DNA from 4 places in the Kluyvera sp. 1366 genome. Region 4 is predicted to be linked to each of the others. Evidence: predicted binding sites of a transcription regulator. Region 4 holds the regulator's gene; each other region holds the start of a gene.
The links. Region 4 encodes Fur, which represses iron uptake genes when iron is present. Its sites were predicted from a motif close to ATAATAATGAGAACNACTATCAA; they were not measured.
Positions count from the first base shown of each region.

Region 1: the regulator Fur is predicted to act here: its motif matches at 1,682-1,704, upstream of fhuA (ferrichrome porin FhuA).
Region 2: the regulator Fur is predicted to act here: its motif matches at 1,619-1,641, upstream of fes (enterochelin esterase).
Region 3: the regulator Fur is predicted to act here: its motif matches at 1,724-1,746, upstream of fhuF (siderophore-iron reductase FhuF).

Region 1 is NZ_JBTRDW010000005.1:51,825-54,997, reverse strand. It holds gene ACVLVH_RS12115 (glycosyltransferase family 25 protein) at 1-1,404, opposite strand, end outside; gene fhuA (ferrichrome porin FhuA) at 1,740-3,173, shown strand, end outside.
Region 2 is NZ_JBTRDW010000005.1:361,133-364,305, forward strand. It holds gene ACVLVH_RS13475 (TonB-dependent siderophore receptor) at 1-1,432, opposite strand, end outside; gene fes (enterochelin esterase) at 1,692-2,921, shown strand; gene ACVLVH_RS13485 (enterobactin synthase subunit F) at 2,906-3,173, shown strand, end outside.
Region 3 is NZ_JBTRDW010000005.1:225,510-228,682, forward strand. It holds gene ACVLVH_RS12865 (DUF1435 domain-containing protein) at 9-293, opposite strand; gene ACVLVH_RS12870 (GGDEF domain-containing protein) at 521-1,615, shown strand; gene fhuF (siderophore-iron reductase FhuF) at 1,782-2,576, shown strand; gene ACVLVH_RS12880 (YbaK/EbsC family protein) at 2,672-3,136, shown strand; gene ACVLVH_RS12885 (MFS transporter) at 3,133-3,173, opposite strand, start outside.
Region 4 is NZ_JBTRDW010000004.1:194,141-197,313, reverse strand. It holds gene glnS (glutamine--tRNA ligase) at 1-1,029, shown strand, start outside; gene ACVLVH_RS10225 (hypothetical protein) at 1,265-1,660, shown strand; gene fur (ferric iron uptake transcriptional regulator) at 1,722-2,171, opposite strand; gene fldA (flavodoxin FldA) at 2,526-3,056, opposite strand.

The sequences.
Region 1 (3,173 bases), on a different contig from region 4:
TTCCCCTATCCACTGACTCAGTAGCGGGTGAGGGCGAATGATCAAATGGATATCCGCACGCTCAATCAGCTTTAAAAAAGCGGCGCCGTAGAGCGTAAAAGTGGTAGACATTTTGCGACCGTCAGGCAGCACAAAATGCGGCGTCCAAAGCAACGTTTTGATCTTTGTGGGTGGCTTTTCGTCGGGCAGATGAAAGCGGCGCTGATAGTGGTCAAACTTGGGGTGACCCGTAACATAGACGTGGTTGTTGCCCGCGTCGCACTGAATACCAAACTCCGCTTTATGTCGCTCCGAGCGAGAAAAAATCCACGTCGCCAGATTTTGGCACAGCAAATTAAATTGATAGAGTTGGACCTCTTCACTGATGCCGCTATCGAGCGCATAAGGGATGTAAGCGATTTTCACGCCGCGCTCATGCAGGTAGTCGCTGCGAAAGGCTTCGGGGCGTGCTTCGTCGTAAGGGTTTTGCAAGAACACCACATCGGGCTGACGCTCCTCCAACTGATAGTCTTCAAATCCTGTGTAATCCAGCCCTCTTTCACGCAGAATCTCACGCTGAATATCGCCATTAACATCGCTCGCCTTCCAATTCAGGTAAGGCACCACCACGATGCGGCAATCGAACGCGGGATTGGCCTGCATCGCCTCAATCACCGATTCAAAGTTCGTCCAACCCGGTGGCCACTGGAAGTAAAAGTCGACTTTAATTGGGCCTGAAGTGGAGGGTGTGAATTTGGCGGGCGCAACGATTTGACTCAACGGTTTTCTGAAGAGTGCGCGGTAATCTACCGTTCTATTTTCGATATCGCTTTTATCGAGCCGTTGTACACCGGCGTTGGGGAATACGCCCAGCCAAAGATCCTGCTGCATCAGGCTATTCCAGTGCACATCAAGGGCATATTGTGCCTGCGCACCACCTTGCAATTGCGCCTGCAGCGCCTCGCGATAGTTTTCAATCAGCCTGGTGTAATAGCGGTGATTCACGATATAGGCGCATGCACACCACGCGAAGTTAGCGCGCACGATATAGTCCACACTTTTTAACGGCGTGACGCGGCGATAATTGGCCGCCAGAAAAGCCACTTGCCAGTTGATTTGCGGCAGGGCGGCAAAGTAGCGGTTGAGATTGTCGAAGTTCTTCTGGCTTTCATTGAAGCTAAAATCATCCTCCAGAATCAGCACGCGCTCCCAGCCGTTATCGCGTGCCATCTCCAGCGCGGCGATATGCGATTGCGTGCAGCCGATGTAGCCCTTTTCATGCTTGATCGCGTCCAGGCGAATGACTTTTTCAGCGGTTAAACCCAGCTTTTTAAGTTGTTTAGTGATGCGGGTTAATCGGTCTTTGCGTTTCTTCAAATTGATAAAGATAACGCGATCAACAATGTTCCAGTTTATAGCGGTCATGACTGTGTCTGCAGGAAGGAGAATGCAGGACATAAGCAATTAGCGGGCCATTTTTTTAAATTTATGATTTTACTCGTTATCGTTGGTTTGATGCTCTGTCGGGATGAAATAAACTTCCTCTGTGCGGCAATGCAATTTCCCGATTGCCGGCCTCCGCTCCTTTTATTGCTCATTTATTATTTGCGATCATGAATATGCGCGATCTGGCTGTAAACGCCGCGCTTACAGGCATTAATCGTTGCGAATATGACGCTATTTCGCCTAAAATCCGTGCGTCATAATAATCATTCTCGTTTGTATTCGCCTGCATCGACTTTTTTCGAGAGACCTCACTTATGAATACGCGAAACACTAATCCTTGTTTCTTACGCCCGCGTTCGCTGGCTTGGTTTATTTCACTGACTATGGGTACGTTCAGCGTGCAGGCGTTGGCAGAAGATACCGTGGTGGTTAGCGCCGATGGCGGCAGCGGTGTCGAGCAAGAGAGAGCGTGGGGCCCGTCGCCAACCATTGCGGCCAAACGCAGCGCCACCGGCACCAAAACCGATACGCCGATTGAGAAGAACCCGCAGTCAATCTCGGTAGTCACGCAGGAAGAGATGGCGATGAAAAACGTCACCAGCGTGAAAGGGGCTTTCAACTACACGCCAGGCGTGTTGACCGGTAACCGCGGTAGCTCCAATGTTATCGATGCGCTCTCTATTCGCGGCTTCAGCGAAACCAACACCAACCAATATCTTGATGGCCTGAAACTGCAGGGTGATAACTACTCTGAGTTTGCTATCGATCCCTATTTCCTTGAACGCGCCGAACTGTTGCGCGGTCCGGTTTCGGTGCTGTACGGCAAGAGCAATCCGGGCGGCGTGGTGTCGCTGGTGAGTAAGCGTCCGACGCAGGAGACGCTGCGTGAAGTGCAGTTCCAGATGGGCACAAACAATCAGTTCTCCACGGGTTTCGATTTCGGCGGCTCGCTGGATGATGACGGCGTTTACAGCTATCGCCTGACCGGTCTCGCGCGTAGCGCCGATGCGCAGCAGGATATGAACAAAGAGAAGCGCTACACCATTGCGCCATCATTCAGCTGGCGTCCGGATGAGAATACGCGTTTCGATTTGCTAACCTACTTCCAGAACGAACCGGAAACCGGCTATTACGGCTGGTTGCCGCGTCAGGGCACCGTGGTGGGCATCACGCGTCCTGACGGCAGCAGTTACAAGCTGCCAACTAACTTTGATGAAGGCGAAGACAGCAACAAGATTTCGCGCAACACGAGGATGGTGGGCTACAACTTCGAGCACAGTTTCAACGACACCTGGACGGTGCGGCAGAATTTGCGCTATGCGGATCTGAGAACGGATTATCGCAGCATTTATGGCAATGGTTTTAATGCCGCAACACAGCAAATCACCCGCGGTTCAGCGGTTTCTGATGAAAAGCTCAACCAGTTTGCAGTCGATAACCAGGCGCAGGCCAAATTCACCACCAGTCAAATTGATCACACACTGTTGCTGGGTGTCGATTTCCAGCGCACGCGTAATGATATTGATGCGCAATTTGGTACCGCATCACCGCTGAATGCCTTTAATCCACAATATGGCGACGACAGCGTGACGCCGTTCCCTAATCCTTATCAGCACCTCAATAAGCAGCGCCAAACCGGTTTATACGCGCAGGATCAGATGGAGTGGAACCGCTGGGTGTTAACCCTCGGCGGTCGTTATGATTACGCGATGAACTCGGTCTATGATCGCGTAGCCAATAGCGTTGAT
Region 2 (3,173 bases), on a different contig from region 4:
TGAGCGACGGGCTCCAGTTATTGCCAACAATCGAGTGATGATCGAAACGCAGGCTTGGCGTCAGCATGGTGCTGTCGGTCAGCTCCATGTTGTCTTCCGCAAACAGCGAGAAAATCTCTGCCTGGGAATACGGGCTGCGACCGGTGTTATCGATGCCCGGCACCGCACCGTAGCTCGCCGCCTGCGTGTTGGAAGAGCCATCCTTCATGCGCTGCTGGTTCCATTCGGTACCCAGCGTCGCCGTTTGGTTAAACAGCAGCTCAAACGGAATGCTGACTTCGCTATGCAGCAGCACGTCATCCAGCTGAATGGTGTTGAAACCGCTGTTAGAGAAGATGCCTTCGGTGCCGCCGGCCAAACCTTCATTGATACGCGAGTTGCGGGTTTTCTCATAGCGCGCGTAGGTATTGGTGCTGACGCCGTTATCCCATGCGCCGGTCCATTTTAATGAGACGTTCTGGCGATACAGGCGGTTAGTTTCATCACCGTACAGGCTTTTCACCAGCGCGCTGGTGTTGGTGTTCTGCGTATCACCCGCATACAGGTTGCCCTGACGGCTGTAACCGGCCTGCAGCTCCAGCGTCTGCATCGGTGCAAACGCCCAGCTCAGCAAAGCATTAATATCTTTATTAACCGAACCTTCACGACCGGCCGGATAGCTGCCCGCATAGCTGCCAGTGCGCGCCGCCGCATGCCCTTCGTTGATGTCATAGGCATCGGCCTGGGTTTTGGCTAAACCACCGTACAAACGGAAGTTGAAATCATCGCCCAGCGGCCCTTCGAGACTGAAGTTAGTGCGCTTAGTGGCGCCTTCCGCTTTATGTTCCGGCACGTTGTAATAGGTGTTCCAGGAACCGTGCCACTGCTGATCGGTCTGTTTTTTGGTGATGATATTCACCACACCGCCCGCCGCGCCGTTACCGTAACGCACCGCAGCAGGTCCGCGAATCACGTCGATGTGATCGATCATCTCCGGCGGCACCCAGTTGGTGTCGCCACGCGTATCACGCTCGCCGCGCCAGCCAAGGCGCACCGAGTTGCGGCTGGTGATCGGCATGCCGTCCACCATGATCAAGGTGTTTTCCGGGCCCATACCACGAATATCGATCTGGCGATTGTTACCGCGCTGGCCGCTGGTGGAGTTGCCTGTCAGGTTAACGCCTGGCATGGTACGGATAATTTCAGACACATCACGCGCGGGCGGATGTTTTTTGATTTCGTCGGCGGTAATGGTTGAGACGCCCGGCGCTTGCAGGTTCTGCTGCTGCGCGGTGACCATCAAGGTGCCGCCGTCCATTGATTGTGCGTCAGTCGTGCTGGCAGAGGTTTTGCTGGAGGAAGTCTCTGCTGCCCAGGCGCTGCTGGAAAGCAGTGAGGCGCTGAGCCCCAGTTCAATCAGAATGGCTAACGATAACCGTGAGTAATTTTTCATTTTATACGTTCCTGGATGGCCAGCAAAAAGCCGTTGAATGCTTAACTGGCGAGCCGGTGAGAAGATCCCTGTCCATATCGCGCCCAGTTCCAGACCCTTCAAACCATCCGTAGCGCAACCTTACCGAACGGTAAGCCTCTGGCGGAACAGGCGTGCTCATTTTTGAGCGCAGTCACCCTATTGCAAATGCAAATTATTATCAATAGTATTATTCATCAAGCTTATGTAAATCTCCGCGTAAACACCGACTGGCAGCCCTATGACCTGGCGAAATGATGTAACCGGCAGTGCAGCCTGGTGGCAGGCGCAACAATCCCAAGGCATTCCCCGCATTGAGTTAGCAGACGATGGCCAATGTCAGGTCACCTTCTTCTGGCGTGATCCGCAAGGCGATGAGACGCAATCATCGACCCAGCGCGTGTGGATTAACATTACCGGCGTGACCGATCACCACCAGCGCCGCCCGCCGCAGTCGTTAATGCGTGTGGCGGGCACCAACGTCTGGTATTGGCAGACCTCGCTGCCCGCCAACTGGCGCGGCAGTTACTGTTTGATGCCCGATGAACAGGCCACGGACTTCACTGGCGTTGCCGACATGTCCACGCTGCGCAACTGGTGGCGCGACAAATTCCCGACGGCGCAGGCCGATCCTTTGAACAGCTTACGTGGCTGGTCCGGTGGTCGCGGCATGGGCGTCTCGCCGCTGCATCTGCCTCACGCACCCGATCAACAGCTGTGGCACGCGGTGGATAACGGCACAGCGCCAACCATTGAACTGCAACAGCAACAATGGGATAGCGCGCTATTAGGCAACAGCCGCAAGGTGTGGATTTACACCACCGGCGCAGCCAATCCCGCACAGCGTCCGCTGGCCATCATGCTTGACGGGCAATTCTGGGCGCACAGCATGCCGATTGCCGGACCGCTGCAGCAGCTCACTGATGCCGGTTCTTTGCCGCCAGCGGTGTATCTGTTTATCGACATCATTGACCGCGAACATCGCAGCCGCGAGCTGCCGTGTAACGCGCAGTTTTGGCAAGCCATTCAGCAAGAACTGTTACCGCAAATTGCACAATCAACGCCTTATCGCCAGCAGGCGGACAGTACCATCGTCGCCGGACAAAGCTTTGGCGGCCTGGCGTCGGTGTTTGCCGCGCTGCACTGGCCGGAAACCTTTGGCAACGCGCTCAGCTTATCGGGCTCCTTCTGGTGGCCGGAACGCGGCAATCCGCACGGCTGGCTGCTACAGGCGCTGGATAACGGTCTTGCACCGCGTCAACCGCTGCGTTTCTGGCTCGAAGCGGGCAAACGCGAAGGCTTGATTCTGCAAGCTAATCAACAACTTCAACAGCAGCTTAGCGCTGCCGGCTATCAGGTGAATTACCTGCCGGTGGAAGGCGGCCATGACGCGCTCTGTTGGCGCGGCGGCCTGCTGAATGGCCTGCAAGCGCTGTGGAGCAAACCGGAGCATCCATGTCCGAATCCCTGATGAATAAGCCTATGACCGACCAACAAACCTTGCCGTTAGTCGCGGCACAGCCCGGCATCTGGATTGCCGATCAGCTGTCACCTCACCACAACGCTTACGCGGTGGCGCACTTTGTCGAACTGCGCGGTGAGATTGATAGCGCCCTGTTGGCGAAGGCGATCGTTGCGGGCATGCAGGAAGCCGACACGCTGAATATGGCCTTTGGTGAGGTGGAAGGCGAAGCGTTGCAGTGGCCGCAGCCACACGCCTTTA
Region 3 (3,173 bases), on a different contig from region 4:
AGATTTAATCAGATAACGTGGAAATTGACCGACACCGCGGCTAAGCCGCCTGCCAAAGCCAGACAAGACGGCAGCAACAGATAGTGACGCAGGCGATGGTGAAACAGCATCACCACGGTCAGCAGCAACGCCACAATCATCACCACTCGCCATTGACTGAAACTCGGTTCCCATAACGCAAAAATCGGCATCGCCGCGCAGGGTAATAACACGCCCCAACCGCTATCCAGACGTTTACCCATTACCCAGCTCACGCCCCATAGTCCGCAGGCGGCTATTATCGCCATGATCATCGCGCAACCCTCAAATGATAAATATTCGCATTATCATATGACAATATTTCTCATCTTGCAGCGAATTTTTGTCGCAAGCCATGCCGGATGACAGAATTACTGGAAAATGCTAAATTGCCGCCGATAACAATATCGCTAACACAACAATAACGTGCTCTCTATCCGGGTAGGTAAACTATTACTTGCGGGTAGCGCTTTGATATATCAGGGCTGTCACGAGAATAATAATGAAATTACAATCTTATGATGAGTTGAAACAGAGTAAATATCGGCTGTCGCTGATGCTCTTTCTGTTTCTTAATGTCGCCGTTTCACTTTTTTGCCTGCTGCCGATTTTAGGCAGCGATAGCCCAATACGCTCGCTGCCGGTGGACGTTGTAGCGGGCTTCAGCTCCACGCTGCTGGTTATTTGCTTAATGGCGTCAAAACAAAAATTACCGCTATTAAATCCTGTGGCTTTTATTTTGGGTGCGCTGTGGGCGTGGCATATTAACCACAGATATCATCTGGTTTACTATTTTGATGGCAGCTTTTTAATTATCAGCCTGTTAAGCGTGTTCTTTATCAGTGCCATTGCGCTGAGTGATTATTTGATTGCATTCTGTTTACACATCACGCCGCCGGTATTAACCGTGCTGTTATTGGATGATGGTCAGCATTTAATGATGATCTTATTCACCATTACGCTGCCATTAATCGGCTTTTCACTGCACCATTTAATGCGTCGTCGCTTCGATACTTTTACCCGTCGGCTGGTGAGCCAGCTGTACGAGGAAAAAGAGAGCTTCAGCGATTTGAGCATGCTCGATCCGCTTACCGGCCTGTACAACCGCCGTGGATTGAAGAATCGCCTTGATACCATTATGGAAAACCACGCCGGCAGCCACTTTGTGCTGCTGCTGGATATCGACCACTTCAAAGCCTACAACGACAATTACGGCCATGCGATGGGCGATCAGGCGCTGGCGCGCGTGTCCGTGGCGATCCGCGACGCGGTACGTTCGCGCGATGTGGTCACACGCTACGGCGGCGAAGAGTTTCTGGTGCTGATGACCAATGTGAATGCTTCAATTGCGATGAAACTGGCTGAACGCATTCGTCAGTACGTGGTGGATTTAGAAATTCCGCACCGCTTCAATGAGAAAGTCTCGACGCACGTCACCATCAGCGCTGGCATCGCGCCCATCTTTGCTGACGATTTTGACCAGGCAGTCGCTAATGCTGATCGCGCGCTGTATGTGGCGAAAAATCAGGGACGTAACACTATTCTGGCGTGGGAGGATTTGCCGAAATTGACGCAGGCGAGTAATGAACTGATATAAGGTCTCGTCATTACCAAACGCACACCTCGTCGCGGCGCAATTTATTGCGCGATAAAACGTGCCGCGACGAAATGTGCGTTAACAGACGCATGTGCAGAAATGTTGTTCAAAATGCTGGGAACGATTATCATTTGTCTCTCGATTCCCGTTATCACTCAGGACCGGCATGGCCATCATCACGCGTCAGGATCATCGCTTCAGCGAGCATCCACTGATCTTTATGCAGAGCGATCGCAGTTTAGCGAGCGCACTGGAAGATCTGATGCGCGATCAACGCAGCTACATGCTGGATAACCTCAAGCTTGGCCAGCCGGCACCCGCCGGGACGTTAACTCTGGCTGAATGGTCCAATCCGCTTCACTATCGCCGCCTGACGCAGCGCTACAGCGATTATCTCTATCGCGATCATCCTGATGTGCAGCAGGAAGCTAAGCCGCTGCAATCGCTGTGGGCGCAGTGGTATTTTGGCCTGCTGCTGCCACCGCTGATGATGGCGTTATTGCAGGAACCGCGTGCGCTGAACTGCTCGCCGCATCTGATTCACGTTGAGTTCCACGAAAACGGCCATCCGTGCGCTTTCTGGCTGGATGTGCAGGAAGATGAGGATGCGCGCTACCTCAATGCCCAGCAGCGTATCGATCGCCTGATTCAGCAATGCCTGATTCCGGCGGTTAACGGCATGACGCAGCACGGTGATATCAATGCGAAGCTTATCTGGAACAACATGGGCTTTTCGTTTTACTGGTTCCTTGGTGAATTGAAAAACCAGTTGCCAGAAGAGAAGATTTTGCAGCTGGAACAGGCGCTATTTTTCAGCAAATCCCTGCTCGATGGCAGCGATAATCCGCTGTATCGCACCATGATCCCGCGTAATGGCGAAATGGAACGACGCAGCTGCTGCCAGCGCTATCGTATCCCCGATGTAGAACGTTGCGGTAACTGCACGTTAAAAGCGGTGTAGCACCCGCGCATTCTGTTACAGATTCTCCTTTTCTCCCGTTTACACTTTTCCAGGCTTATGGCATTTTTTCGGCTCTGTTTTTACCGGAGATAACAATGAGCCTGGAGTCGGTACGGCACTTCTTTGCCGAACATGCACCGGATATCGACATCATCGAGATGCCGGAAAGCACCGCCACCGTTGAGCTGGCCGCACGCGTTCATGGCGTTCAGCCTGGGCAAATCGCCAAAACCCTGTCGCTGAAAGTGAAAGATGCCATCGTGCTGATCGTTACGCGCGGCGATGCGCGTCTCGACAACCGCAAGCTGAAAGCTGCGCTCGGCGCCAAGGCGCGCATGTTAAGCGTGGATGAGGTGGTGAACTGGACCGGACATCCGGTCGGCGGCGTTTGCCCGTTCGGGCTGGAAAATCCGCTTACCGTCTATTGCGATGTGTCGCTGCGCAGCTTTGATGAAGTGCTGCCCGCAGCCGGATCGATTCATAGCGCGGTGCGCATTTCGCCGCAGCGCATGGCGGAACTCACCGCGGCGAAATGGGTTGACGTCTGCGAGACGCTTTAAGACGACTCGCGCGCGGCGGCACCGGAGATTTCGATGC
Region 4 (3,173 bases):
TTCACTCATTGCATTTCGGATGCGATCGAAGGCATTACGCACTCTCTCTGCACGTTGGAGTTCCAGGATAACCGTCGTCTGTACGATTGGGTGCTGGATAACATCACCATTCCGGTTCATCCGCGTCAGTACGAGTTCTCACGCCTAAATCTGGAATATGCGGTGATGTCGAAGCGTAAACTGACTCAGCTGGTGAGCGAGAAGGTGGTAGAAGGCTGGGACGATCCGCGCATGCTAACCGTTTCGGGTCTACGTCGTCGTGGTTATAGCGCCGCTTCTATCCGTGAGTTCTGCCGCCGTATTGGTGTGACCAAACAGGACAATATCGTGGAGATGGCTTCACTGGAATCGTGCATTCGTGACGATCTCAATGAAAACGCACCGCGTGCGATGGCGGTAATGGATCCGTTGAAAGTGGTGATCGAGAACCTGCCTGCAGGTCACGATGAGATCATCACTATGCCGAATCATCCGAACAAACCGGAGATGGGCACGCGTGAAGTGCCATTCAGCCGTGAAGTGTGGATCGATCGCGCTGACTTCCGTGAAGAAGCCAACAAGCAGTATAAGCGTTTGGTGCTGGGTAAAGAAGTGCGTCTGCGTAATGCTTACGTGATCCGTGCCGAACGTGTGGCGAAGGATGCTGAAGGCAATATTACCTGCATCTATTGTACTTGCGACGTTGATACGCTGAGCAAAGATCCGGCCGATGGCCGTAAAGTGAAAGGTGTTATCCATTGGGTTTCTGCAATCCACGCGCTGCCAGCGGAATTCCGCCTGTACGATCGTCTGTTCAGTGTGCCAAATCCGGGCGCGGCTGAGGATTTCCTCACCACCATCAACCCAAACTCACTGGAAATCAAACAGGGCTTCGTTGAGCCTGGTTTACGTGCTGCCGATTCGATGGCACCGTACCAGTTCGAACGTGAAGGCTATTTCTGTGCTGATAGCGTCTATTCACAGCCCTCCAGGCTGGTGTTTAACCGCACCGTAGGTTTGCGTGATACCTGGGCAAAAATCGGCGATTAATAGTTTTAGTCGCGAGCACGATAAGATCATGAAAGGGCGAGCAATCGCCCTTTTTTATTATCTCAATTTGGCCAGATACGACCTTTTATGCTGCACGCCTCAATTCGCCTTTAATTCCCTATTTGCGACTATTCTGACTTTAGAAAAATTAACCCATTTGGCAGTGTGAAAAACTTTTTTTCAGGTAGGCTATGCGCTCTCAGACGGTGCTCTGCGGCTTATCTAAGGAAAAAAAATGACAACTCTCGCCCAGGAAGCCAGGCATAGCGTGGTGGTTTTACATCAGCTTATTGAACGTATTTTCAATCAGGCGGAAGGCAGTGACGACAGCATTGATCTGTTTTTATCGCACTTTCATCCCGAGTTCAAAATGGTCACGCCGCAAGGCAAACGATTGGACCTCAATGAAATGGAAGTGCTGTTTCGCCAGTTACAGGGGCAGCGTGAAGGCATGCGCATTGCCACCAGTGAGCACGCCATCATCTCGCAGCAAAGCGAGGAAGTGACGATTCAGTATCGTGAATTACAGATGATGAACGGCATCAATCAGAGCCGCATTTCACTGGCGGTATTGGATTGCAGCACCGCCATTCCGCGCTGGCGCTACCTGCAGGAAACGCTTGTCGCCTGATTACAGGCATAAAAAAACCGGCTCAAGCGCCGGTTTTTTTTATACTGCATAGCACACTCAATTACTTATCGTGGAGCGTATCGTCTTCGCGGCAGTCTCCCAAAGCACAATGACCGTACAGGTACAGGCTGTGGTTGCTGAGCTTAATGCCGTGGCGAGTGGCAATTTCACGCTGACGCGTTTCGATTGATTCATCGCTGAATTCTATAACTTTGCCACAATCCAGGCAGATCAAGTGATCGTGGTGATGCTGCTGAGTCAGTTCGAAGACAGATTTGCCGCCTTCAAAGTTGTGACGGGTTACGATGCCCGCGTCGTCAAACTGGTTAAGAACGCGATACACCGTTGCCAGACCAATCTCTTCGCCCATATCAATCAGGCGCTTATACAAATCTTCCGCACTGACGTGATGGGACTCTGGGCCGGGTCCCTGAAGCACTTCCAGAATTTTCAGTCTGGGTAGCGTGACTTTCAGGCCAGCCTTCTTCAATGCGGAGTTGTTGTCAGTCATGCGGATATTGTCCTGTTACTTTGCTAGTCACTTGCGGCGCAGGGGCCTTGAATGTTTAGGTCAACGCGCATTCTCATTTGCGTCTCATTATAGAACTCAAGCAGTGAAATGAAAACCAAGGCAACGTCCTTAATCACCAAAGTTTGTAAGGATATCGTCACTAACGTCTTCAAGACGCTTGGGTTTTGGATTCCATTTCACTCAGCCTCATTCTACTGCCAGAGGAATAAGCGGATGACCATTGCGGGTATTCTACAGATTTGCGGGGAAAAGTTAAAAAACCGTAGCTATTATTTTTATAGGAAATTCCGTTACCCGATGTGAGGCAGTGCGCACATCGGGCAGAGCAGGGAATTAAGCTTCAATAATCTCTTTCAGCTGCAGCTCATCAAAGATCTGCTTCACCCACTTCTCAACGCGTTCGTTGGTCAATTCCGGCTGACGGTCTTCGTCAATGGCCAAACCAAGGAAGTTTTTGTCATCGGCCAGGCCTTTAGAGGCTTCGAAGTGATAGCCTTCGGTTGGCCAGTGACCGACGATCACCGCACCATTCGGCTCAATGATGTCACGGATAGTGCCCATCGCATCACAGAAGTACTCGGCGTAATCTTCCTGATCGCCACAACCAAACAGCGCTACCAGCTTACCATTGAAATCAATCTCTTCCAGCGTCGGGAAGAAATCGTCCCAGTCACACTGCGCTTCGCCGTAATACCAGGTTGGGATACCCAGCAGCAGGATGTCGAACGCTTCGAGATCTTCTTTGGTGCTCTTAGCAATGTCATGCACTTCGGCGACATCTTTACCCAGTTGTTTCTGGATCATCTTTGCAATGTTTTCAGTGTTGCCGGTATCGCTGCCGAAGAAAATGCCTACGATTGCCATGGGTTAGGTAACCTCTTAAATCCTGATTGTGAAAGTAAGTCAGTTGACTGCACAGTTATGCGAATAATAGCAGACCGGTAAAAAGTGCGGAACGTATAAAACCGTGACTTTGTGTTC